DNA from 3 places in the Bacillus sp. 05T22 genome. Region 1 is predicted to be linked to each of the others. Evidence: predicted binding sites of a transcription regulator. Region 1 holds the regulator's gene; each other region holds the start of a gene.
The links. Region 1 encodes LexA, which represses DNA repair genes until DNA is damaged. Its sites were predicted from a motif close to CGAACATATGTTCG; they were not measured.
Positions count from the first base shown of each region.

Region 2: a site for LexA is predicted at 5,987-6,000, ahead of recA (recombinase RecA). Genes of this name have one in related genera too.
Region 3: a site for LexA is predicted at 2,158-2,171, ahead of addB (helicase-exonuclease AddAB subunit AddB). Genes of this name have one in related genera too.

Region 1 is NZ_JBFTMC010000054.1:30,466-42,055, reverse strand. It holds gene AC1DIT_RS16650 (hypothetical protein) at 35-334, shown strand; gene AC1DIT_RS16645 (hypothetical protein) at 520-828, opposite strand; gene AC1DIT_RS16640 (bifunctional metallophosphatase/5'-nucleotidase) at 981-2,564, shown strand; gene AC1DIT_RS16635 (DUF896 domain-containing protein) at 2,608-2,847, opposite strand; gene AC1DIT_RS16630 (YneB family resolvase-like protein) at 2,893-3,549, opposite strand; gene lexA (transcriptional repressor LexA) at 3,693-4,313, shown strand; gene AC1DIT_RS16620 (DUF4097 family beta strand repeat-containing protein) at 4,343-5,143, opposite strand; gene AC1DIT_RS16615 (DUF1700 domain-containing protein) at 5,149-5,691, opposite strand; gene AC1DIT_RS16610 (PadR family transcriptional regulator) at 5,696-6,007, opposite strand; gene AC1DIT_RS16605 (pyruvate kinase) at 6,230-7,282, opposite strand; partial or broken gene AC1DIT_RS16600 (DUF2935 domain-containing protein) at 7,580-7,769, opposite strand; gene AC1DIT_RS16595 (YmaF family protein) at 8,112-8,450, opposite strand; gene AC1DIT_RS16590 (sugar phosphate nucleotidyltransferase) at 8,797-9,546, shown strand; gene AC1DIT_RS16585 (glycosyl transferase) at 9,563-11,590, shown strand, end outside.
Region 2 is NZ_JBFTMC010000039.1:1,297-13,628, reverse strand. It holds gene AC1DIT_RS13665 (2-oxoacid:acceptor oxidoreductase subunit alpha) at 1-259, opposite strand, end outside; gene AC1DIT_RS13660 (dipeptidase) at 518-1,480, opposite strand; gene spoVS (stage V sporulation protein SpoVS) at 1,504-1,764, opposite strand; gene AC1DIT_RS13650 (TIGR00282 family metallophosphoesterase) at 1,914-2,708, opposite strand; gene rny (ribonuclease Y) at 2,891-4,459, opposite strand; gene recA (recombinase RecA) at 4,891-5,916, opposite strand; gene AC1DIT_RS13635 (competence/damage-inducible protein A) at 6,059-7,297, opposite strand; gene pgsA (CDP-diacylglycerol--glycerol-3-phosphate 3-phosphatidyltransferase) at 7,318-7,896, opposite strand; gene AC1DIT_RS13625 (RodZ domain-containing protein) at 7,961-8,872, opposite strand; gene AC1DIT_RS13620 (DUF3388 domain-containing protein) at 8,885-9,670, opposite strand; gene AC1DIT_RS13615 (DUF3243 domain-containing protein) at 9,807-10,055, opposite strand; gene ymfI (elongation factor P 5-aminopentanone reductase) at 10,135-10,848, opposite strand; gene yfmH (EF-P 5-aminopentanol modification-associated protein YfmH) at 11,033-12,319, opposite strand; gene yfmF (EF-P 5-aminopentanol modification-associated protein YfmF) at 12,320-12,332, opposite strand, start outside.
Region 3 is NZ_JBFTMC010000077.1:1,997-6,613, forward strand. It holds gene AC1DIT_RS19830 (ATP-binding protein) at 35-334, shown strand; gene AC1DIT_RS19835 (TVP38/TMEM64 family protein) at 735-1,328, shown strand; gene lepB (signal peptidase I) at 1,386-1,949, shown strand; gene addB (helicase-exonuclease AddAB subunit AddB) at 2,198-4,617, shown strand, end outside.

The sequences.
Region 1 (11,590 bases):
TATATATCAAATAAAAACTGCGGGAGGAGAAATGATGAGTGAACAAGTGGCTTCCTACACCTTTTTAATTGTTTTTTCCCTTATTACAATTAGTTCTATTTACCTTTCAGTAAAATTAAAATCACCCCATAAATACATCCCAGGTGTTGTCATACTTATTCTCTCCATTGGTACGTTTGGCATACTGTATTTTGATCGGGGTGTAATGATAACAAGTGAAGGATTAGGTTATTTATATAGTCTCATTGCAATCCTCTCGTTACTTATCGCCATTATTTCTTTATTTATAGCAATTGCTATTTCTTTTATTTCAGCTTTATTTAGAAAAAATTAACATTTGTTATGTCTGAGCACTACGCTCGATAAAAAATTAAATTCCAAAATGCAAAAGGTGTCCTTCTCCTGCGTTCACCTTATAGAGTAGTCTAATTAAAGACTCTAACTCTGTACAAAGAATATCTCGATTAAAAACAAGGTGTTCATACCGTCCATTGAAATGAGCCTGTGAGTTCTATTTTTTCAGGTCCCAATGAAATGAGATTGACTAATGAGCGAAATAGGTTGATCGCTATTTCTGCTCCCTCTTTCTCGATTTTTGTAATACCAATAATGGATACCAAACCCTTTCTCTTTCTTAAAAGGATTATATGTTGGAATCCACTGTAAAAAATCTGACACATACAAAACAATTTCATCACTGAATATCACGCATTCTTCAACAACCATTCCATCTTTATAAAAAAACTCCCTGTCATGCCAAGAAAAATCTTCAGAACTTAGCTCTCCTTTTTCATTTGAAACAAATACAAATTCATGTTGCAAAGCCACAATACCCTCCTCCTGTCATCATACGATACTCCGAAAACATTTTCATTTTCTTCTTTATAAATTTTAGATTTTCTAAACATTCAATAAAAAAACAAACCTATATTATCTGTTATGATTTATCATAAGATAACAAAAAAAGAAGGTTGATAAGCTTGAATAAGAACAACATTGTTCATATAAACATTCTACTAACAAGCGATGTACATGGTACAGTCTATCCGATTCACTATCAAAATAATGAAAATGCAGAAATAGGATTAGCCAAACTTGCAACACGTATCACACAAGAGCGTAACCAACATGAACATGTAATTGTGATCGATAACGGCGATTTTATACAGGGAACTCCATTCACCTATCACTACGCTAAATATATACAGCATAAAAACAACCCAATGTCACTTATCGCGAATTACATTGGTTATGATGCGGCCGTTATCGGAAATCACGAATTCAACTATGGAATGGATGTATTAAACAAAGCTGTATTAAACGCGAATATGCCTTATCTATCTGCAAATATTTTAAATAAACATACAAAGGATCCTTATTTTAGGAAACCCTATATCATTAAACACATACATCCTAATATAAAAGTCGCTATTTTGGGAGTTACAACACATTACATCCCAAATTGGGAGCAGCCACATCATATTAAAGATTTACTATTTGAAGATGCACTAGAAACAACAAAAAAATGGGTTTCTCTCATTCATAACCAAGAGCAACCTGACTTATTAGTCGTAGCATATCATGGTGGCTTTGAAAGGGATTTACAATCTGGAGAACCAATAGAAATTTTAACCGGTGAGAATCAAGGATATGCGATGTGCCAAGAAATAGATGGTATTGATATATTACTAACAGGTCACCAACATCGCTCTATTGCAAATACGAAAGTAAATGGTGTAACAGTTGTACAACCCGGATCTAATGGCCATTCATTAGGAAAAGTTCGAGTGGAGTTAGAACAAAATAAAGATCGATGGATAATTAAAAAATGTCATTCGGAACTGTTGTCTGTTAAAGGCGTTCAAGCAGACGAAAAAGCACTTTCACTTGTATCTGACTACGAAAATCAAACGCAACAATGGCTAGATCAACCAATCGGCACCATTATTGGTGACATGCAAATTCACACTGCGATGCAAACACGTTTACAAGACAATCCTTTTATTGAATTTATAAACAAAGTACAAATGGAGGTAGCTGGAGTCAACATTTCTTGTACAAGCCTATTTCATAATGAATCTTCTGGCTTTCCAAATCGAATTACAATGAGAGATATTGTATCGAATTATATTTATCCAAATACATTAAAGGTCATACATATTACAGGAAAAGATATTAAAGATGCTCTTGAACTATCAGCTGAATATTTCACATTAAATACCGAGGGAGATATTATTGCAAATCCCGCTTACACTACACCAAAACCACAGCATTACAATTACGATATGTGGGAAGGAATTTCATACATATTAAACATTTCAAAACCAGTTGGTGAACGAGTCGTTTCCTTAGAATATAACGGATCTCCCATTCGCTTTAATCAAGAATATGACGTAGTCATGAATAATTATCGCGCAAGTGGTGGCGGAAATTATTTTATGTATCAAAATAAACCCATCATAAAAGACATACCAATTGATATGTCTGAGCTTATCGCGAATTACATATTAGAACGGGGGACAATTGAAGCAAAGACCAACCATAATTGGAAAGTCATCAAATAAACAATTCTATTAAAATCAAAAAAAGATGGGCTGCGCCCACCTCTTAATTTAACTTTGTATTATCTTGTTTTTTCAATGCTTTTAATTTCGCCGGTGTAATATCTTTACCTTCTTCGTTAACGACTTTAATGCCTTTTAATTCGTTTAACATATTTTGACGAAATCCTTTTAAATATTGTTCACGGAGCGATTGGCGCTCACGTTGTTCTTCTTCAGTTAATCCTTCAGCTTTCGCTTTTTTCGCTAAGAAGTTAATGCGTTCAATGAGTTCGTGACTTAGCATCTCGAATCCCCTTTCTACTTAAAACTGATTATTATCATACAATAGTTAGTCTTGTTTATCAAGCAATTGCTTCGTGTATTCCACGTACCTGCGATGTACTGTTGCTTTAGATACATCGTGTCCAAAACCACGAAGCGTTGCTGCAATTTCCTCAAATGTTAATTCATTGCGACGCAGACGTACAATTTCTTCAATCGGCACTTCTTTCTTTTCACGTCCTGTACTTAAATGTCGGTTTTTTAAGTTTTTTTCTGGACGAAACCCTCTTTCTACCGCTCTCTGCATTCCACGTTTAATCTTCAAATTATGAATCTTTCTCTGATACTCTTCAACTATACCAATAATATCTAGCACCATAGAATCCGAATCAGAAAGCTGTAATTCACCATTATGCGTATGTGTATATACTTGTATTCCTTCTTTATGTAAACAGTGCATTAAAGCAATTTTTGCATTCCCTCTTCCAAGCCGCGTTTCATCTTGAATGAGAAGCACATCGACCTGTTCATCTCGAATCATATCTAACACTTCTAATATACCGTCTCGTTCAATCGTATAGCCGCTTGCCTTCTCCTCAATCACCTTTATAACATTCATTTGATACCGCTCAGCTAAATGCAATAATTCATCTTTTTGGCGTGATAATGAAGTTTCCTGCGCTTCTTTCGTTGTGCTTACACGGGCATAAATGATTGCATTCATTTTAAAACCTTCTTCCTCATTTCAATTTTCCCTTTAGTGTATCACAAATCGCCCTTTTGTTCGAACTTATGTTTGTAGAATGTTTTTTTGCATGTTATACTTATAAGTAAGAAAATCGAAAGAAAACGAGGTGTTAAAAAAACATGGAAAAGTTAACAAAACGCCAGCAAGACATTCTCGACTTCATTAAACTAAAAGTACAAGAAAAAGGTTATCCACCTTCCGTACGCGAAATCGGTCAAGCGGTTGGCCTTGCTTCTAGTTCTACGGTGCACGGACATTTATCACGTCTAGAAGAAAAAGGTTATATTCGACGTGATCCAACAAAACCAAGAGCCATTGAAATTTTAGGAGAAGTAAGAATCGAAACAAACACACAATCAGTTGTTCAAGTCCCAATTGTCGGAAAAGTTACAGCTGGTTTACCAATTACAGCAGTTGAAAGTGTAGAAGAACACTTCCCGCTTCCTGCAAGCGTTGTTGCTGGAGCAGACCAGGTGTTTATGCTACGAATCTCTGGAGATAGTATGATTGAAGCGGGTATTCTGGATGGAGACTTAGTTGTTGTTCGTCAGCAACATTCTGCATACAATGGAGAAATCGTTGTTGCTTTAACAGAAGATAATGAAGCAACTGTAAAACGTTTTTACAAAGAAAAAGATCATTTCCGCTTACAACCCGAAAACTCTTCTTTAGAGCCAATCATTTTAGATAAAGTCTCTGTTATTGGAAAAGTAATCGGTGTATATCGTGATTTACATTAAAAAATAGACCAGTTTAACTGGTCTATTTTTTAATTCGCTTCAATTGTCACGTCTCCAGCAGATGTTTGTCCGCTAATTTTTACGCTCCCATTCCCTACTACTACATTTCTTTCTTCTTCCTTGAAAACCTTAACTTCACCGGCAAATGTCTTCCCACTTACAGTCGCATCCTGAGGCTTTTCAAGTAGACGAATATCAACATCTCCTGCAGTCGAGCTTGCTTCCACATCATATTTAGAGTCATGATCAATAACGTCCACATCTCCACTTGTTGTTTTCGCAACAACTTTTCCACTTACTTTTTTCATTTTAATTCCGCCCGCTTTTGAAGATCCTTCCACTTTCTTCGCTGTCACCCGCTCTATTTCTACATCTCCACCAAGCGTTGTTGCTTCTACACGTTCACTTTTCACATCATTTACTGTTATCTCACCTGCAGATGAACTTACTTTTATTTCTTGATAGGAACGCTCCGGAACAACAATTGTTACACCTGGCGTTTTAAATCCGAAAGATAAAAATGAAAAATCAAATGAAATTCCTTTTTTTATCTTACCTTGAACTTTTAATATATCTCCTTTTTCATCAATACTCATTTTTTGCTTCGTAGTATTTCCTGATTGTTTTATATAAAAAGAAGAATCATCCCCTTTTTGAACTGTAACATCCCCAGCATCCAAATCAATTTCTAGATTTTTAATTGCTTCATTTTTTATAACTCTTTCAGTTTCTCCCTTTTCCGCCGCATCTACTGTTTTTGAATATGTTTGTGATATACCAACAACCCCAATGATGATACAAGCGACCGCTACTAACAATATCTTTTTCATCTCATCTATTCCCCTCTAATCATTTTGAGATTCCAATTGACATAGCGCACACAAAAATTTTTAAACCATTTTGTACAGTAGTAGGCACCTATACATAACAATAATCCAACACCAACAAACGTAATAGACACGAATACCTCAAGCCACAAAAAAGTACCAGTTAGGATTTTAATTACTACAAATAGTGGTGCCACAACGCTAGCAACTCCACCAATCCAAAGTGCAAATATAAAACTTATAATTGCGATTAAAGGACCTAATACAAGAATAAAATTTAATAAACTAAGACCAATTGCCGCCATTACAGCTCTTGTTATATTTGAAGCAGATGGATCCTTTTTCATCTCATCAAAACGATATAACGCCAACATCTCTTTCGCAATTGCTTTTGGCGAACCGAGTCCTTTTATAATTTCTACCTCTGTCTTCCCTTCCTCTAATCCAAACTGAAAATGCTCCTCATAATCGTATAAAATATCCTGTCTTTCTTCTTCTGATAGCTTTCTAAGATGTCCTGATAGATCTCGAAGAAACTGTTCTTTGTTCATCTCATTACACCTCTTCAATAATTTCTTGTACTCCTCTAGCAAAATCACGCCAATCCGTTACAAGTAAATGGAGTTGTTCTTCGCCTTGATTTGTTAATTGATAATATTTACGCGGTGGCCCTTCTGTTGATTCTTTTAAATATGTTTGAAAATAGCCCTCTTTTGTTAATCGACGTAATAACGGATATACAGACCCTTCCGATATTAAAAATTTATTGGAGATTTGCTGAACGAGCTCATAACCGTAGCAATCTTTTCGTTTGACAAGTGCCAGTACACAAAGTTCTAGCACACCTTTTTTAAACTGGACGTTCAAAGATAATCCTCCTTTCCAATCAGTACCACTCAATGCAAGGTACTTGCGTCACCCATAATATACCATTTGCTATTGTTTATTACAAGGTACTGTTTGTTATCTATTTAATAAAATACCGTTTTCCGCCTCTCTTTTCTTTATACCAAACAAATTAAAGAATCACGATTCCCCTTACCTAAACATGGAGAAATCGTGATAAATAATATCATACAATTCTATACACTAAATGGATTTATGTAATAATTCCAGCACATCTTTCATAACAAAGGGGGCATCTTTTTTTACACGCTCAGCAAACTCAGAAACTAGACGCAATGTTTTAATACTTTCAATCGGATGATCACCTGATGCACTTTCAGCAGAAAGCATAACAGCATTCGTTCCATCCAATACAGCTTGAAATACATCAGTCACCTCAGCTCTTGTAGGAATAGAATAATCCACCATGGATTGAAGCATTTGCGTTGCCGTAATCACATATGTATTTGTGCGATTACACTCATGAATCATCATTTTTTGTAAAAGCGGAATAAATTGGTACGGTAATTCTACACCTAAATCGCCCCTGGCAATCATAATACCCTCCACTTCTTTACATATCTCCTGAAAATTCTCGATGGCCTCCATCGTTTCCACCTTAGCAATTAGATTTGGTGAAGTTTCATTTTTTAGGCGGATAAAGTTCCGGATTTCCTGTATATGAGAAGGTTTTCTAACAAATGAGCATGCAATAAAATCAACGTTCTCACTTAAAAGAAACTGAATATCTTTTTTATCCTTCTCTGTAATAGCTGGTAAGCTAACGATTGTACCTGGTAAATTCACCCCCTTATGAGAAGCTATATCGCCACCTACCTTTACTTTTGTTTCTATTTTATCCTCGCTTATCTTTTCAACCGTTAACTCAACTTGTCCATCATTAATAAGAATTCTATTTCCAACTTTCACGTCATTAATAATCCCTGGATAATCAACACTTGCTTCTTCTTTGTTTCCAGAAATAGAATGAATGTATAAAGTAAAAGTATCTCCTGCTTGAAGAGTAACTGCATTTTCTTCAATAACTCCCAATCTTATCTTGGGCCCTTGTAAATCCCCTAAAATTTTGATGGAATCATCTAAAGATTTTACTAATTGAATTATTTCCTTATGGCTTTCATGGGAACCATGCGATAAATTAAGGCGGATAATATTCATACCATTTCTTATTAACTGAGACAAAGTATCCTTATTATTACTCGCCGGTCCAATTGTACAAATTCGATCAATTGTCATATTTTCACCATCCTTTTTTATCTATAATTCCCATATAAAAAGAAAAAATAATATTCCTCATACATGGTTTGTAATGTAAGAGTAGAAAAGACCGATCATTCCTTAGTACAAGAATTACCGACCTTTTCATGATGAAAATGACCTGAGTTGTTGCATGATAAAAAAGCGCACCATCAAATGGACTTTTTTAACAAATGAATACTCTAGTATGTATCCATCATGATAACAAAGCACTCATTCCATCGATTGTTGCATTTGTTTTTGTTTCAACCTTTCTTCCAACACATGAATCATAAATTAGAAATGCTCAGCTTCTCTTGTAACATGATCAGCTAGTAATGGATTAATTACATTTCGAATTTGGCATGTTTGAATAAGTTCCAATCCCGCCTTTTTGAAATTTCTCAATTCAACTGTGGCATTTTCACTATCTTTATTTAGCTTTCCGATTAAATCCTTCACCAAGAAAAAGTGCATGTTCCTTCATAATCCGTAACCAAAATCGATTTTCAGTTAAAGAGCGTTCAATAAATAATTGTTCAGTTAATGATTCAGAAGGCGCAGCTTTCAATTCCGACGGAAGCAGCATAGCCCTTTGCTTATCCATGACAAAATGATCAGGAATTGGTTGTTGTCCGTTAGTCATTAAAATCCCACTTCATTTGTGAAAATTTCACTACTACACCATGTATATGAATAGACGATACCCATCATACTTAAACTGCATCATTAAGAACTGTAAATCTAGTGTTTTGTAAAGAAAAGATACTTACAAATAAAAAACTCACATTTCATTAGGACGTGAGTTTTCCTTTTAAAAAATATCTTTTTATTTATTACCTGGCGCAGGCTGGTCCACTCCCCTAATACGATGTTTATGTCCATTATCTTCTGTTGTATAAAAATCGTAATAATGGACATGCATCCCATTTCCAACGGGAATAGCTGGCCCTGAGTGCGCCTTATAATAATGCGTATGTCCATCTTCGAATACTACATATCCTTCTGTATAGTGTATATGTCCTCCGTCCTGTACCGAAATTGGCGGAGAGGTTACATCTAAACATTGATGTACATGCCCCGCCTCAACAGATGTATAATCAACAGAACCATGATTATGATTAGGTACAAATCCTGAAACAAAATCATCTTTTCCTACCCTGTTCACTCTGCTCACTCCTTGGCCACCAAGATAAACTTTCTAAACTTATATGCTTAAAATCAAAATTAATACCTATTAGTTCCCTATTTGCTTACTGTTGAGTAATAAGAATAATTAAGTAATTTAAAGTACATATTATTACTGTTATATGTCAAAAGGCCGAGACTCTTAGTAAAGAATCATATTTTAGTAAGATTGTTTTAAGTAGTCTGAGTAAGTCATAACTATTCGGTAAATCCATATTTTAAAATTTTCATTTTTTTTATAAATGTCCGTACATACGTGGATACAAGTTATATATGTACCACATAGTTTAAATTAGTTATATAAACAGAAGGGTGGCAAATATGTTATGAAAGTCATAATTTTGTGTGGTGGAAAAGGCCTGAGGATGCAAGGGATTCTCAAAGATATTCCTAAACCACTAGTTCAAGTTCAAGAAAAACCTCTCATTTGGCATATAATGGATTGGTATAGCAGGTTTGGGCATTATGAATTCATCCTACCATTGGGATATGGAGGTGAAAAAATCAAAGAATATTTCATGGACTATATATGGAAAGAACATGATTTTAATTTAGATTTAAGGAATAATCATTACCAGTTGCTTGAAGAACCAAAACAGTGGAATATAAAATTTATAGATACAGGGCTTGAAACAATGACCGGAACCAGATTAAAAAAACTTGAAAAGCATATACAGGATGAGATATTTTTATTAACTTATGGTGACGGATTAGCAAAGATAAATATTAATGAACTTATAAAATTTCATAAAGACAAAGGGAAAACTGCAACATTAACTGGCATTAAAAAAAATAGTCAATATGGTTTATTACAGGTTGAAAATGGGATTGCTATAGATTTTAAGGAAAAACCCCTACTTAATACTGTAATAAATGGAGGCTTTTTTGTATTTAATAAAGGAATATTTAATTATTTGAATGATAATGATTGTATGCTTGAAGAGGAACCTCTACTTAATTTAATAAAAAACAAGGAACTTTCAGTTTATGAGCACAATGATTTTTGGATTAGCGTTGATACACCTAAAGATCTTAAAGACGCAAATGAAAGCTGGAACCCTAACAAAAATAGTTGAAAGGAATGAATGAACATTGAATTTTAACGATAGAAAGGAAAGTTACCCGCGCCTTTATATTCCCTCTAAAATAGAAAAAGATGTTCTGTTATCCCCAGATACTTCAGATGCTCCTGATATAAATCATTCTAAAAAATCTACAATCAAAAAAATCAACCCTCTATTTTATAATAAACAGCCCCACTCCGGAAATCATTTTTGTGCCATTGTTGGAACAGAATATGTCTTAAAAACAATTGCCTTGCGACAATCTCTAATACAAAATTCACAAAGATTCACATTATGGATTTGTTGTATAGATTCATTTGCGTATTCAGTATTGAAAGAAATGAACTTGAATAATGTAAATCTCTTACAGGTCGATGATATAGAGGATGCAAATTTGAAAGCCATTAAACGAAATAGGACAGTCAATGAATATTGTTGGACTTTAAAGTCCGTACTTATTGAATATTTATTGGTAAATTATGATTTGCCATCTGTTCTTTATTGCGATAGTGATTTATATTTCTTCTCTGATCCTAATACGATATTTGAAGAATGGGGTGACAATTCTATTTATCTTTGTCCGCAGAGAGACCGTGACTGGGTAGAAGAAAAATATGGGAAATATCAAGCTGGGTTAATTGGATTTAAAAACGATTTCTACGGATTAAAAAGCGTACGATGGTGGAAAGATAAATGCTTAGATTGGTGTAGTGCTAATCCTGATAATGGAAGATTTGGTGACCAAAAATATTTAGATTTTATTCCTATTTATTTTCCAAAAGTAAAAATCTCCAGAAATCTAGGTATAAATGCTGCACCATGGAATTGTATTTATAATAACAATTATAAAATTGATAAAAATCAAAGTGAGGTATACATCGAAACAGATAAACTAGTTGTATATCATTTTGCTTGCATTACCATTTTCAATGAAAAGGATTTTGACCTTTGGTCTTTAGGTGAAATCTCAATACCAAATAATATATTAAACCATATCTATACCCCCTATTTAGAACAAATTCAGTTTACTCTCAAAAAATCAACAGAAAAATTAGGTGAAACAGCAAAGCGACTATTAAGTATTAAAGATATAAATGAAGCGCAAACTTTATATAAAGATTCACAATTAAGAAGAAAAATGAATCAATCAAATCATTTTATGAATTACTCAATGATTATAAGTCAAAAACGTTTAATTCAAGGTCTGACTTGTTATTATTCACTTGAAAGCCATGGCACAAATTTTACTGTATGGATCTGTTGTATGGATAATTTAACTTATCAAATTTTAACAAATCTAAAATTGAAGCATGCTATACTGATTCATGTGAAAGACATAGAAAATCAAGAACTCTTAAATATAAAAAATGAAAGAAGTTTACAGGAATACTGTTGGACATTAAAAGCCCCTCTATGCCTCCATATTCTTAATCATTATTCTGAAGTTGATCACATTATATACTGTGATGCAGATATGTTTTTCTTTGCAAAACCTAATATAATTCTAGATGAATGGTGGAAGTACTCTGTATTTCTTTGTCCACAGAGAGGTACTACTGAACTGGAAAATGTACATGGTATGTATCAGGCGGGCCTAATAGGATTTAAAAATGATCAAAACAGTAAAGATATTTTAACATGGTGGAAAGATAAGTGCCTAGAATATTGCAAGGATGTATATGATATTGAGATGAATAGATGGGGAGATCAAAAATATTTAAATCACATCCCTGATTTATTTTCTAATATCAAAATCATGACTCAAAAGGGTATTAACACTGCACCTTGGAATCTAATTTTAAATAATCATTCTTCTATAACAAAAACAGAAAGTAAGATTTTTATAGACCAAGATGAATTAATCACTTTCCACTTTGGGAGTATGAAAATTATTAATCCAAATGAATTTGATTTATGGAAACAAGAACATGTAGAAATTGATCAATCAATTTTAGAATATATATATATCCCTTATATCGAAAAAATAAAAAATACATGTCGCATACTTCAAAATGTTTTTTCTCTTACCCCTTTATTTGCTGGACAATTAGATAAG
Region 2 (12,332 bases), on a different contig from region 1:
GTAGTTCGTGGAAGTTAAAATCAATTGTTTCTTGATCAAAAGCAATTAAAATATCTAAATCATCTGATATTGCGCGTACTTCAGTTGTACTTACGCGAATTTTATTATTTGTATGACCACCCTTAATTCGTGATGAAAAGTGGCGGTAACCGTATAGGTAATACCCTAAGCGGTTTAATGCAATACAGAAGATTTCTCCTGTACTTTCAATTCCTTCACCTTGTTGTCCTCCAACTTTCCATGAAAGTTGACTAATCATCTCCTACACCCCTTTTGGCTGCATTCATTGTAGTGTATTTTTTTACAGTAATAGTGTAGCACTTTTTATGCAAAGAAACTACAATGGACACAAATTATACCTCTTCAGACTTCCCTGAATGTTTTGCATAATCTTAATTCGTCTACAATTCTAGCCTTACACTGAAAAAAATGCAATAATTTGGCCTGAATTTCATTCGAATTTTTTAATTTTTCTAACTTTTTATTTTCAAATAAAAAAACATTAAACAATAAGCAACTAGAAAGAAATATGATTAATGAAATTATCATATAAAAAGCTTTGAACATTTGTTTCACTGTATCGCTTACTCAGTTCATTGATTACATATTCATAACACCGATACGCTTCCACACCGACAACCATTTCTGTGATACCATCAAAATCCGAACCAAATCCTATATTGCGCTCTCCTCCAAGCGAACAAATGCGCTCCACATGCCGTAATATGTCATCCATATAAGCAGGCCTATGGTTGGTTAAAAACTCTGGAACGAACGTTACACCAATTACACCATCTTTTTGAATAAGTGCTTGTACTTGTTCATCTTTCAGATTACGCGGGTGCTGACAAAGCCCATAACAATTTGAATGTGATGCAATTGGATATTGAGCAATTTCCATCACGTCCCAAAAACCTTTTTCATTTAAGTGAGACACATCTGTCCATAAACGAAACGAATTCAGCTCTTCTACAACCTTCTTACCAAACGCAGTAAGTCCCGCTCCTCTTGTTTCCAGTGCTCCATCAGCTAATAAATTCGCATGATTCCACGTGAGTCCCATAGATCGGACTCCTAAACGATAGAGCGTGCGCAATTTCATCATTTCTTTTCCAATTGCTTCGCCGCCTTCTAATGTTAAAATCGCGCCAATTTCATTTGGTTCTAACTGCGTTATATCTTTTTTTGTCTGAATCAATTTCATGTTTGGTAACGATAAAACCTGCTTATAAAATATATCTATCAAAGCTAACGTAGCTTCAAAACGTTGTTCATATGGTACGATTTCAGGTACATATATCGCAAAGCATTGTACGCTTCCTTTTCTTTGCTCCAATTGTTCAAATGTAATATGTAAAGACGGATCATTTTGAAAATTCTTCTTTCCTTTTGCACTCCATAGTTGCCATAGTACATCACAGTGCGCATCAAACACTTTCACTTTCATTTCCCCTTCCCCATAAAAACAACCTGTTTGCATAAAAGCAAACAGGTTGTTCAAACTTAACGAGGTTCTACAATTAATTTTATTGCTGTACGTTCTTCACCATCAATCATAATGTCTGTAAAAGCTGGGATACAAATCAAATCCAAACCACTAGGCGCTACAAACCCTCTTGCAATTGCTACTGCCTTCACAGCTTGATTTAATGCACCTGCGCCAATAGCTTGGATTTCTGCTGTTCCGCGTTCGCGAATAACTCCAGCAAGTGCACCGGCTACAGAGTTAGGGACCGAAGTTGCTTTAACTTTTAATATTTCCATTCCTCGTTTCCTCCTCGTTTCTTTAAAAAGTATTAGCGATTGATTTCACTTTAACTTATATTCACGAGGGGAGACATGTATTCCTGCTAAATTTCTGTAATTTTTCTAAAAAATTAAAATATAATGTTTTTTCTAACTTTTAAATAATCTTATTCGAAAAATGGTTGATCATCATTGATTAAAATACGCTCAATTTTTTTCGCTTTTCCTGTATTTGGATCCACATCAATTAATACTGCACTTAGTTGTGTTCTTCCATTTGTTACTTCAAAACGTACAGGTAAATTCGTTAAAAATTTCTTCAGTACAGCCTCACGATCCATACCTAAAATCCCATCATACGGACCAGTCATTCCAACATCTGTAATATAAGCTGTTCCGCTTGGTAAAATACGATTATCTGCTGTTGGAACATGCGTATGTGTCCCTACGACTGCCGTAGCACGTCCATCTACGTACCAACCAAGCGCCTGTTTTTCACTTGTTGTCTCAGCATGAAAATCAATAAAGATAATATTTGTACGTTTTTTGGCAATGTTAATTAATTCATCCACTTTTCGGAACGGGCAATCAATTGGCGGAAGGAACGTACGTCCTTGTAAATTAATTACCGCTACTTCGGTACCGTTACAATTTACAAAAATAAGTCCTTTTCCCGGTGTTCCCTCTGGGAAATTGGCTGGTCTTGCAAGATATTTTGCATCATCAATAAACTCAAACACTTCACGGTTATCCCAAGCATGATTCCCAAGCGTAACTGCTTGTGCACCACACTCTAAAAAGTTTCGGTAAATTTTCTCTGTAATACCACGACCACCTGCAGCATTTTCTCCATTAATAATTGTTACAGTAGGCGTATATTTTTTCTTTAACGCCGGTACGTATTGTTGAATCATACCTCTTCCAGGGGATCCTACTACATCTCCAACAAATAAAATTCTCATATGTCTTACCCTTTCTATGTACTACGTATTTTATTACTCACTTATAAGAAAAACAAACTGCTCATTAAAATTCTTCTTCCATTCTAGCCAACTAGAATGGAAATCGAATAAAGTGATTTGCAAACGATTTATTTTATATTGCCCAATCCCAACACAAAAAAATAAAGTGGCGTTTCACCACTTTATTTTGCGTATTCCACTGCACGTGTTTCACGAATAACTGTTACTTTAATATGTCCTGGATAATCCAATTCATTTTCAATACGTTTTCGAATATCACGCGCTAAACGATGGGCTTCTAAATCATCGATTGTATCCGGTTTTACCAAGATGCGAACTTCACGTCCTGCTTGAATTGCAAAAGATTTTTCTACTCCTTCATAGGATTCTGAAATCTCTTCTAACTTTTCAAGACGACGAATATAGTTTTCAAGCGTTTCACTACGAGCTCCTGGTCTTGCAGCTGATAACGCATCCGCTGCTGCAACTAAAACTGCAATGATAGAAGTTGGTTCTGTATCACCATGGTGAGATGCGATACTATTAATAACAACCGGATGCTCTTTATATTTCGTTGCGAGTTCAACACCAATTTCAACGTGACTACCTTCTACTTCATGGTCAATTGCTTTTCCGATATCATGCAATAGACCCGCACGTCTTGCTAATTTTTCGTCCTCGCCAAGCTCCGCTGCCATAAGTCCTGTTAAGTACGCTACTTCCATAGAGTGTTTCAACACATTTTGTCCATAACTTGTACGGTATTTCAAACGACCTAAGATTTTAATTAAATCTGGATGTAATCCGTGGACACCTACTTCAAATGTTGTTTGTTCCCCAACTTCGCGAATATACTCATCCACTTCACGTCTCGATTTTTCGACCATTTCCTCAATACGCGCTGGGTGAATACGTCCATCCTGTACGAGCTTATCAAGAGCGATACGAGCTGTTTCACGACGAATTGGATCGAACCCTGATAGGATTACCGCTTCTGGCGTATCATCAATAATAAGGTCAATACCTGTTAACGTTTCTAACGTACGAATATTACGACCTTCACGCCCGATAATACGTCCCTTCATTTCGTCATTTGGAAGATTTACAACCGAAACGGTTGTTTCAGCAACATGATCAGCTGCACATCTTTGCATTGCAAGAGATAAAATCTCTTTTGCTTTCTTATCTGCCTCTTCTTTCGCACGAACTTCACTTTCTTTTACCATAACGGCAATTTCATGAGAAATTTCACTTTCCACTTTCCCTAAAATGATTGCTTTCGCTTGTTCGCGTGTCAGATTGGAAATGCGCTCTAATTCCGTTTGCTGCTTTTGAACTAACTCTCCCACTTTGCTTTCCAACTCTTCAATCTGTTGTTGTCTCGCTACAAGAGATTCCTCTTTCTTTTCTAACATCTGCTCACGTTTATCGAGCGTCTCGTCTTTACGATCAAGGTTCTCTTCTTTTTGCATTAAACGATTTTCTTGTTTTTGTAATTCGCTTCTACGATCACGAATTTCTAATTCAGCTTCTGTACGAAGTGTATGAATTTCATCCTTTGCTTCTAAAAGCGCTTCCTTCTTAAGTGCCTCTGCTTCACGATTTGCATCTTCTAAAATGCGTCTCGCTTCGTTTGCTGCACCATTAATCTTCGCTTCTGCAATAGACTTTCGAACAAAAAAGCCAACAACTGCACCGACTGTTGCAAGCAAAATGGAGATGAGTATCCAAATTAATGTACTACTACTCATGATTTCACCTCCCCTTGCCATGAATGAAAAAAGACTGTCGGCATGTACATTAATTTGCAACGTACAGCAAAGACCGTCGCCCCGCTTTTTAAGGGACTTTCTTCATTTCACAATTAAAATGTCATATTATTATTTCGAAAAGGTATAGAACCTACTCCGAATGTTACTTCTCTTCTAGAGAAGAGTGTATCGTATATAAGAAAAAATATACATTCTCATTGTATCTATCGCAATTTTCATTGTCAAGCGTTGTCTACTTTTACTTTCTTTACCTTTGTCATATAAATCTCCTTTTAACGAAAAAAGTTTATATTCACCAACGATGACACCCCTTACCTAATCAGTTTTAACAAGGGAGAACGCCTGAATGAAAGGCCTTGCTACATATTATTGTGAAATAAAAAACAAAAGACACGAAATCGTGTCTTTTGTTAATCTACAATAGCGCCTTCTTCTAAGTTTCCAGAATCTTCACCAATACCATGATGTTCACGAATAAAGAATGCAATTTCATCTCTTAATTCTGGATTTTCTTTTAAGAATTGTTTTGCATTTTCGCGCCCTTGTCCTAAACGTTCTTCATTATAAGAGTACCAAGCACCACTTTTTTGAACGATATCAAGTTCAGAAGCCATATCTAAAATTTCGCCTTCTCTTGAAATCCCTTCTCCGTACATAATATCAACTTCAGCAACACGGAAAGGAGGTGCTACTTTATTTTTCACTACTTTTATTTTTGTTTTGTTACCAACAATATCATTACCTTGCTTTAATTGCTCAGCGCGACGCACTTCAAGACGAACTGTTGAATAGAATTTCAACGCACGACCACCTGGAGTTGTTTCTGGGTTCCCGAACATAACCCCAACTTTTTCACGAATTTGGTTAATAAAGATTGCAATTGTTTTCGATTTGTTAATCGCACCGGAAAGCTTACGAAGTGCTTGTGACATTAGACGTGCTTGTAAACCGACGTGAGAGTCACCCATTTCTCCTTCGATTTCCGCTTTTGGTACAAGAGCCGCTACAGAGTCAATTACGATAATATCAATTGCACCGCTTCGTACTAAAGCTTCTGCAATTTCTAGACCTTGTTCTCCTGTATCAGGCTGTGATAATAGTAACTCATCAATATTAACACCCAATTTTTGTGCATATACAGGATCCATCGCATGTTCTGCATCAATAAATGCTGCTTGTCCACCTTGACGTTGCACTTCTGCAATCGCATGTAAGGAAACCGTTGTTTTACCTGAGCTTTCAGGTCCATAAATTTCGATAACACGTCCGCGCGGGTAACCACCAACACCTAAAGCTACATCAAGTGCTAATGAACCACTTGGAATTGTAGAAATTCTACGTTCTGCCTGTTCTCCTAATTTCATAATGGAACCTTTACCAAATTGCTTCTCTATTTGTTTTAACGCCATATCTAATGCCGCTTGACGATCACTCATTCAAAATTCCTCCTTAACTGAATTGCTAATCTTATTATACCTATTTTCATATCAATTTGCCAACAAAAATCGAACGTTTATTCGTTTTTTTGTTTTCCATGGAAAAAGTTTCATTTTTCATCACAAAAAAACTAGAAGAAACTTACATCTCTTCTAGTTTTTTGTATAAATGATAAAATCCATATTTCACAGAGCGTTCTCGAATTTGCTGACGACTTCCACTTAATTTAAGAGGAAAAACAAACGTTGGTTCATTCTTTATCGCTAAACCTACAAAAACAGTACCAGGCTCTTTATTTTCCGAAGCACCCGGTCCTGCCACTCCAGTAAAGCTAATCCCAATATCTGCCTTCAATAGTGTCTTTACATTTTCAGCAAGATAACGGGCACATTGTTCGCTAACAGCACCGACTGTTTGTAAGATTTCTTCAGGCACTTGTAAAACATGTTGTTTCACATCGTTATGATAGCAAATCACGCCGCCTTTAAAAACAGAAGATACGCCGGCATTTTCTGTTACTTGATTTCCAAACAGACCGCCTGTTAAACTTTCTGCACACGCTAAAGTTAAAGCCTTTTTATTCAATAAATCAATCGCTTTATTATGAAGAAAATCTTGATTATATCCGTAGAAAAACTCCCCTACTCGTTCTAAAATCAAATCTTCTACATGTTGAATTAACACTTCCGCATGCTTTACATCATGGTGTTTAGCGGTCAAACGAAGCGTTACTTCTCCATCTGAAGCTAGCGGAGCAATTGTTGGATTCGTTTGCCCATCAATTAAGTCTTGAACTTTCACTTCCAGTTGGGATTCTCCAATGCCGAAAAAACGAAGAACACGGGAATATATATGCTCTTCAGTTGTAAAGTTACGTAAAAACGGCTCTACGTAGCTTGTATACATCGGTTTCATTTCTTTTGGCGGGCCCGGTAATAAAATATAAACCTTCTGGTTCTTAGCCAGCCCCATACCCGGTGCCATACCATGATCATTTGCAAATACAGTCGATCCTTTCAAAACAAGTGCTTGTTTCTTATTATTTTCTGTGAATTCGCGTCCTGTACGTCTAAAATACTCGCCAATTGACGTTAAAGCCACTTCATCATAAACAAGTTCTTCTTGTAAGGTTGAAGCAATTGTTTCTTTCGTTAAATCATCTTTTGTTGGTCCCAATCCACCGGTAAAAATGAGTATATCTGCACGTTTCTCAGCAATTTGAATTGCTTCTTGTAAACGGTGATTATTATCACCCACAACCGTATGATAATACACATTCATTCCGATGGAAGCTAACTTTTCAGATAAAAACTTCGCATTTGTATTTGTAATTTGCCCGAGTAACAATTCTGTTCCAACCGCAATAATTTCGGCATTCATTCCGATTCCCCCATAAGCTGTTATTTTGAATTTACAAAAGCAGCTCTATTTTTCCAGAAATAGTCCAAGCCAGAAATAACCGTAAAGATAAGTGCAATCCATATGGAAATATCCGCAACCCGAATATGGATTAAATTTAACGGTACATCATGTAATAAATATGCTGAAATCGCAATAATTTGTGTCCATGTTTTAATTTTCCCTAACATATTCGCCGCAACAACCTCACCAGTTCCAGCCAATATAAGACGTAATCCTGTTACAGCAAACTCACGGCTAATGATTACAATAACAATCCAAGATGGAACATATTGCATTTCTACTAATGTAATAAGCGCTGCTGAAACAAGTAACTTATCAGCTAATGGATCAAGAAACTTACCTAGATTCGTCACGAGATTATACTTTCTTGCATAATGTCCATCAATCCAATCTGTAGCTGAAGCAACAATGAAAACTATCGCTCCTACTAAATGTTGAATTGGTAAATCTACATTTCCAACTGTATATGTTCCCCAGTTAAAAGGAGCTAACATAATTACTAAAAAAATTGGAATTAAGCAGATTCGAGATATTGTAATTTTATTTGGTAAATTCACAGCTATTCCTCCATCATGTCAAAAACATTTGTTCATTGGAAAAAAGTCATCGAAGCGATGACTGTTATTGTGCAGGTTGTCCTACCCCTAGATTTTTAATCACTAATCTTTGGTGATATTCCTTTTCTGGATCTAGTGGGAAAGCAACAACTTGGCCATTCAGTTTAATTTCAACATTCGGTGTACTTCCAATGTTGAGAAGTACTTCTTTTGCTGTTGTTAAATCATGTTTTTCTGTTTGACCTTCTTGAAGTGTACCATTAAAAACGACATTTCCACCTTCATTTTTAATGTCTACATAACTTGCACCCTTCGCTGTAATTTCTAACTCCAGTGCTTTATTATTATGAATTTCCAAAGTAGATACCTTACCACTTGTTCCAACAAGCTTCACTTCTTCTTGTCCAGCAGGCGGCTGTTGTGCTGGTGGTTCTTCTTTCTTTGGCTCTTCTTTTTTAGGTTCTTCTGCTTTTACTTCATCTTTCTTTTCATCAAGCGGCGAATCTTTCGCCTTTTGTACTTCTATTTGTTCGCTTTTCGTTTGTTTTACTTGTCCTTCATCTTTTCCAATTAACCATTGGAAAACAAACCACACAGCTATCCCTACTGCAATTACCAATAATGCAATCAATATTTTAGACATATGATCTGCTATTGGAAGCGATGCTGCTTTTTGCATAGTTTCTTGTGTTTTTTGACCTTTTGATATTTGCGGTACATCATGAGATTCAGATTGTGGTACTACGCTTTGATACTCTACAATCAACTCTTCTCCGTTCAGACCAACCGCGTCCGCATATTGTTTAATAAATGCACGTGCATAAAATGCACCAGGCAATATACTATAATCGCCCTCTTCAATTGTTACTAAATACCGTTTTTGAATTTTCGTTACCTCATGTAGCTGATCAATAGACAAGCCTTTCGCTTCTCTTGCATCCTTCAGCTTTTGTCCTAATTCCGTCACTACTAACACCTCAATATTTCTTTAAAAGTCAAACATAGAGAAATTGTTTTGCGCTCCTTGCTCAATTTCATCTACTAAATTATATTGAATTTCTTCATCATAATCGTTACGCAATTCAATAATATAATCAAAATCATCAAGTGTATATTCTGATTGACTCACAAATACATCTGGATGTTCGACAACTTTAGTTGCGGGTAACCTCATAATTTCACGAACGAGTTGCCAATGCCTTTCATTCGCACGCTTTGTTGAAACAATGCCATCTAATATAAAAATATTATCGTCACTATACTCATCTTCAATCAGTTGACTGCGTACAGTTTGTTTAATAAGAGTAGACGAAACAAATAGCCAACGCTTATTTGCACAAACACTTGCAGCAACGATAGATTCCGTTTTTCCAACGCGAGGCATTCCTCTTATTCCGATGAGTTTATGCCCTTCTTTTTTCATTAGTTCCGCCATAAAATCAACGAGTAAACCCAATTCATCACGAACAAAACGAAATGTTTTCTTATCATCTGCGTCTCGCTGTATGTACCTACCGTGCCTAACTGCCAACCTATCTCTGAGCTTTGGTGGACGATATTTCGTTACCGTTATATTATCCATCGTATTCAAAATTGATTCAAGTCTAGAGATTTGCTCTTGGCTATCACACATAAGCAACAACCCGCGCCGAGCGTTGTCTACACCATTAATTGTGACAATATTAATACCAAGCATACCGATTAACGAAGAAACGTCACCAAGCAAGCCAGGTCGGTTTTTATGTATTTCATATTCAAAATACCATTCAATCATCAAATGTCACTCCCCCTGCTTACTTTACACCTACGTACTATATTATATGATTTTACGTTAATAGGGAAGATAAATGTATAATGAATCACGGTATTTTCAATACCTAAAAAAAAGAGAGGATTTTCTCCTCTCTTTTTTACTTATGTTGTACAAATTTTACCATTAAGTTAGCTATCATGTGTTGTTCTTGTTCATCAGCCACTTTCCAAAGCTCGGCTAATAACTTTTCTTGATCATTTCGCGCCTCTACCTCATTTGCCAAATAATCGCCTACACGGAATGCCATATCTGAAACTGCACCACCATCAAGCCCTTTTCCTTGCGCCTGTTCTAAACGTTCTCCTAAAAAGCTTTTCCACTGGTCAAAATTTTCTAATACTGACATGTTTAAGCACCTCACTATTAAGTAATACAATCATACTTAATTTGTACAATTTCTTACTTTTTATGTACATATTTTTATTTTAACAATGCCAGCCACCGTTTACTCCAATAATTTGCCCTGTTATATAGGAAGCGCCTGGTGATACAAGGAAAGAAACAGTTTTGGCGACTTCCTTTGGAAATCCAATCCTTCCAGCTGGAATCTCTTCTGCGATCTCTTTCTTGTCCTCTTCTGAAAACACACTTAACATTTCCGTCTCTATGGCTCCTGGTGCCACTCCATTTACACGTATACCACTTAGCGCAACCTCTTTTGCGAGCGCCTTTACATAAGAGTTTTGTGCACCTTTTACCATAGAATACAGCACCTCACAAGACGCTCCTACTTGTCCCCATATAGATGAAATAACAACGATATTTCCACTTCGCAGGCGAATCATCGATGGAAGCGCAAGTGAAAGAAGGTTATAAACACTCTTCACCTGCAATTCCACCATCTCATTCAATTGCTCATTTGTCACATCTGTCGCCAAACCAAATATACTTTTTCCAGCTGCATACACAATAACATCAATCGGATAATGAATTTGCGCCCAGAGCTTTTGCACGCCATCTACCGCTGCTAAATTCGCTTGAACTGGAATGATTGCACCAAGTTGCTGTTCTAATTTTTTTATTTTCTCTTCACTTTTGTTGTAATGGACATACACCGTATAACCATCTTCAACTAATTGTTTCGAAATTGCAGAGCCAATTCCTCCGCTTCCTCCAGTCACTAATGCAAACTTTGTCATATGTATCCTCTCTTATCTTTCCTCTACAGAGAAACTCTTTCAAATCACTAATCTTATCATGTATTCACAAACAAATAATACCCCCACCTTACAATTCAGCAATAGCCAAAAGGTTAGGTGGGGGATAAACTGTCCGTAAAGTTCTAAATCGTAAGGCTTAAGCCCCACTTATTCATGTTTCATTTTATTTCTTCGGCAAGACTTGGCAAATACTCATTCTTTCTTCGGATAAAAATACTTTGGCTGCTTCTTGTAAATCTTGAACAGTTAAGCCCTCTAAAACGGACAGAGCATCAAACAAACTAGATTCATTAAACGCATACCTTGTGAATTGATTTGCAATATATTCAGGTGAGTTAAGCGATCGTAAAAAGCCGCCAATTTTCTTTTTCTTTACACGCTCTAACGCATTCTCATCTAATTCATTATAATTAGTCTGTAGTAAAACACCTTTTAAACGTTCAGCTAGCTCATCAGGTTGCTTCGTATCACCACCAACCATCGCAAAACCAAAGTTACTTTCTTCTGTATAATCATAAGAGAATGAGTCATCAATAAGTCCTTCATTATATAAAGACTCATAATGAACTGATCCTTTCCCAAATAAATAATCTAAAAGTAATGTAAGCGCGATCTCTTGTTTTAAAAGCTCTTGCCCTTTTTCTTTAAGCCCAGTCGCCTTTATGCCTATTAAACATTTCGGTGTTTGAACAGGCATAGAAATAATTTTTTTCTTTTCATTTACTGATTCTGGTTCATCTTCAAACGAACGTACGATTTCTGGTTGATTTTTATAATCTTTTTTCGCCTGATTTTCACGTACTAAGTTCATTGTTTTTTCTGGGTCAATTGCTCCTACAACAAATAACAACATATTGCTAGGATGATAAAATGTCTCGTAGCACTCATACAATAAGTCTTTTGTAATTTTACTAATGGACTCAATTGTTCCTGCAATATCAATTTTAATTGGGTGTTTGACAAATAAACTATCGATTAAGCCAAAATACAAACGCCAATCCGGGTTATCTTGATACATTTGAATCTCTTGACCAATAATTCCCTTTTCCTTTTCAACTGTTTTTTCAGAGAAATAAGGTTCCTGAACAAAATTTAATAATGTATTTAAATTTTGTTCTACATTTGATGTACATGAAAACAAGTACGCTGTTCTCGTAAATGATGTAAACGCATTCGCAGAAGCACCTTGTTTACTAAACAACTGAAACGCATCATGATCTTCTTTTTCAAACAATTTGTGCTCAAGAAAATGAGCAATCCCATCTGGCACTCGAACCATTTCTTCTTTTCCAAGTGGAACAAACGTGTTATCAATGGAACCATATTTTGTTGTAAACGTCGCAAAAGTTTTATTAAATCCTTGCTTCGGCAATATATATACATCTAACCCATTTGGAAGCTTTTCATAATAAAGTGTTTCTTTTAATTGTTCATAAGAAATTTTCTCCATCTATTCTCCCTCC
Region 3 (4,617 bases), on a different contig from region 1:
TAATATATTAAATAAAAAGGAGATAGGTTAAATAATGAGATATACACTTAAAGACCTTATAAATATAAACGAGTTCAAGAACATAACAGAACAATTTTATAATTTAACTAAAGTTCCATACTGTCTCCTCGATAATAATCAAAATGTTATATTTTCCAAAGGCGAACCTTTCTATAGTACAAAAGAAAAGGGAACGGGTGTTGGGCTTATGATTAGTTATCAAATTAGTGAAAGTCATGGTGGAAAAATAAACATAAGAAGCCAAGTAGGGAAAGGAACCACTGTTATAGTATTTTTGCCCATTTATAATAATACGGTTGTTGATTTTAGTTGAAAACTGGATTGATAATTTACAATATGAAGGAAGATAAAGGACGTTTTTGGGGGATATAAATTTATCCCGCTATTTGCGAGCATTAAGACTCCCACCTCAAGATTTCGAGAGAAGCGAAGAAGATAGGTGGGAGATAACTGCCCGTAAATACCCGATTGGTGAGGGCTAATAATCAGTGGAGGGTGAAGAAAACTCCACTGATTAAAGTTGCACTTTATTTATCAATATGTAACATCCTGTCAAATAATGATAGATTATCACGCAATAATAATGAAGGATTTTTACATAAAACTATGGAACTTTAATAGATATATCTCCATATGTCGTATCTACCATTTCCTCTTTCCAATAAGCGATGATAAAGTAGGGATAGGAATATAGCAAAGGGGTAAATTGTAGAATGGATTTTCAAACAATCAAAGAGTATTTTTCAGCAGAAAATATGGACCAGATTGTAGAGAGTTATCGGGCACTTGGACCACTCCTTGGTATTGGCTTGCCGATGGTAGAGGCGCTTATCCCGGCACTGCCACTTATTTTGTTTGTGATGGCAAATGCAGTTGCCTTCGGGTTTTGGTTTGGTTTTTTGTATTCATGGCTTGGATCGGTTCTCGGTGCATTAATTGTATTTTCAGTTATTCGTCGTTTTGGACGAAGTCGATTCTTCTCGTTTGTGAATAAACATCCGAAAGTGCGCAAAGCGATGGGATGGATTGAGCGAAAAGGATTCGCACCTATTTTTATATTATTTTGTTTTCCTTTTACGCCGTCTGCACTTATTAATGTTGTGGCTGGTTTATCACGTATTAGTATAAGGCAGTTTGTGTTAGCGTTAGCGCTTGGAAAGTTAGTCATGATTCTTATTTTAAGTTATATTGGGCATGATTTAACTTCTTTTATCCATAAGCCTGTGAAAACAATTATTGTCATAGGTGTCATTTTTATTTTATGGTATGTCGGTAAGAAGATTGAGGTAAAGCTAGAACTACATTAAGACTAGTCTTCGCTATAATTAGGGCTCCAGTATAGAAAAGGGTGAGGGGAGAGACAGATGAAGCGAGCTTTGAAAAAAGAAGGCCTAGAGTGGATGAGAACAATCTTTATAGGTGTGCTATTAGCTGTTTTCTTTCGAACGTTTTTCTTCTCAACGTATGTTGTAGAGGGGAAGTCAATGATGCCGACACTTCAAGATGGAAATATGCTTGTTGTGAATAAGGTTAGCTATCAAGTTGGGGAGTTGAACCGATTTGATGTTGTCGTGTTTCATGCGAATAAAAAGGAAGACTATGTAAAGCGAATTATCGGTTTACCAGGCGATCGGATTGAATATAAGCATGACAAATTGTATATAAACGGTCAATTTATTGATGAGCCTTATTTGGAAACATATAAGAGGCAAGCGGAAGGCCGGCAGTTGACAGGTGATTTTACGTTAGAAGAATTAACGAGAGAAAAGGCTGTTCCGAAGGGGTATATTTTTGTGATTGGTGATAATCGTCTCGGCAGTTGGGATAGCAGGCATTTTGGATTTGTAAAAGCAGATACTGTTGTCGGGAAAGTGGATTTACGCTATTGGCCGATTCATGAAGTGCAAACGAATTTTTCAAAAGGATAATGAAATGATTTATCCCGCTATTTGCGGGCAGTAGGTTCCCCACCCTCAAGATTCTAAGGAAATCAAAGAAGCTAGGTGGGGGATAAACTGCCCGTAAAAACATGATTGGTGAGGGCTGATTAAAGTTTCACTTTACAGCTTATAGGGAAGGAAAAGACAAGCAGCCTCTGTTTGTCTTTTTTCCTGTCCTATAATACAATGATGACAGCAAACTAACGTTCGTTATGTAAGTGAAAGGTGGGGATTACATGTCGCTTCGATTTGTGATTGGACGAGCTGGAAGTGGAAAAAGTACATTTTGTTTACATGAAGTGCAAGAAGAATTAGGGCAGCGTCCAAGAGGCGAAACAATTTTATATCTTGTACCGGAACAAATGACGTTCCAAACGCAGCAAGCTTTAATAGGTAATGAAGGAGTTAGCGCCTCCATCAGGGCGCAAGTTTTTAGTTTTTCAAGGTTAGCGTGGAAGGTCTTGCAAGAAGTTGGTGGTGCAAGCCGCCTTCATATTGATGAGGCTGGCGTGCATATGTTACTACGTAAAATTGTAGAAGCGCGTAAAGAAGGATTGTATGTGTTTCAAAAAGCAGCAGAACAAAATGGCTTTTTTGAACATTTAGGCAGCATGATTGCCGAGTTTAAACGTTATAATGTAACGCCATCGAATGTATATGAGATGTGGCAACAGTTAGATGCTCATAGTAGCGGTGATGAGCAAAAATTATTAGCAAATAAAATGTACGACCTTCAGCTTTTATATGATGATTTTGAACGGGCTTTAATTGGTAAATATTTAGATTCAGAAGATTATTTACAGTTGCTTGTAGAAAAGCTTCCGGATTCTGATTATGTAAAAGGCGCAGAAATTTATATAGACGGATTTCATTCATTTTCACCTGGGGAATTAGAGATTATTAGACAGCTCATGATTTGCGGAGCAAGAATAACAATTACGTTAACAGTAGATGAAAAAACATTATCGCAGCCAACAAGTGAACTAGATTTGTTTTATCAAACAGTACTTACGTATGAAAAGGTAAAACAACTGGCACGTGAGGAGAAAATCGCAGTTGAAAGTACAATTTCAATGAGAGAACAGCCACGTTTTCTTTCGCCAGCATTGGCACATCTAGAAGCTGAGTTTGAATCTCGTCCGTCTAAGAAGTTCCAAAGTGAACCAGGCATTACATTATATACAGCGGCAAACTTGCGAGCGGAAGTTGAAGGTGTAGCTAGGGAAATTCGCAGACTTGTTGCGGAAGAGAAGTATCGCTACAGAGATATTACGGTTCTTCTTCGTAATGGAGAAAGCTATTATGATGTAATGAAAACATTGTTTACTGATTACGATATTCCGCACTTTATCGATGAAAAGCGTCCAATGTCACATCATCCATTGATTGAATGCATTCGTTCTGCGCTAGAAGTCATTAGTGGGAATTGGCGTTATGATGCTATTTTTCGCTGTATAAAAACGGAATTATTATATCCGTTGGATGTGAGAAAAGAATCAATGCGCGAAGAAATGGATGAGTTTGAAAATTACTGTTTAGCATATGGCGTACAAGGAAAGAGATGGACGGCAGATGAGCCGTGGACGTATCGTCGTTATCGTTCGCTAGATGGAGTAAACGGAATGCAAACAGATAGCGAACGTGAAATGGAAGAGAAAATAAACCGCCTTCGTGATGTGGTAAGGACACCAATTATTCGTTTGCAGAAGCGTTTAAAACGTGCAAGTTCAGTTGTACAAATGTGTGAAGCGGTTTATTTGTTTTTAGAAGAATTAGATGTTCCTAAAAAACTGGAAGATTTGCGTATGCGTGCTGAGGCAGAAGGGGATTTTCTATTTGCAAGTGACCATGATCAAGTTTGGGAAGAAGTAATGAATCTTCTTGATACATTTGTAGAAATGCTTGGTGAGGAAAAGATGTCTCGTTCAATGTTTATCGATGTAATGACAACGGGACTTGAGGCACTTCAATTTGCAAATATCCCGCCTTCTTTAGATCAAGTGCTCATTGCGAACATTGATCGTTCAAGGTTATCGGATATTCGCGCGGCTTTTGTGATTGGTGCGAATGAAGGAATCATTCCGGCAGCTCCTTCAGATGAAGGGATGTTATCGGATGAAGAAAGGGAATTTCTCGTTACGGCTGGTGTAGAATTAGCACCAACAACAAGGCAGACGTTATTAGAAGAGCAATTTGTTATTTATCAAACAGTAACTCGTGCATCTGAGAAGTTGTATATTTCTTGTCCCCTTGCGGATGAAGAAGGAAAGACGCTACTTTCATCTAGCTTTATTAAGAAAGTGAAAAGAATGTTTCCTTCTGTTAAAGAAGTATTTGTAACGAATGATGTGAATGATTTATCTCGCCAGGTACAAATTTCGTATGTAGCAACGCCAGAGGTTACCTTGTCATATGTAACGCAGCAATTACAAAATTGGAAACGATATGGTTTTGAAGGGAACCTTGATTTTTGGTGGGATGTTTACAACTTCTATGTTACATCGCCCGAGTGGAAGCAAAAAAGTAGTCGTGTACTATCTAGTTTATTTTATCGAAACCGTGCGCAGAAGCTTAGCTCGGTTGTAAGTAGAGATCTATACGGAGATAAAATTAAAGGAAGCGTCTCTCGCATGGAATTATTTAATCGATGCGCATA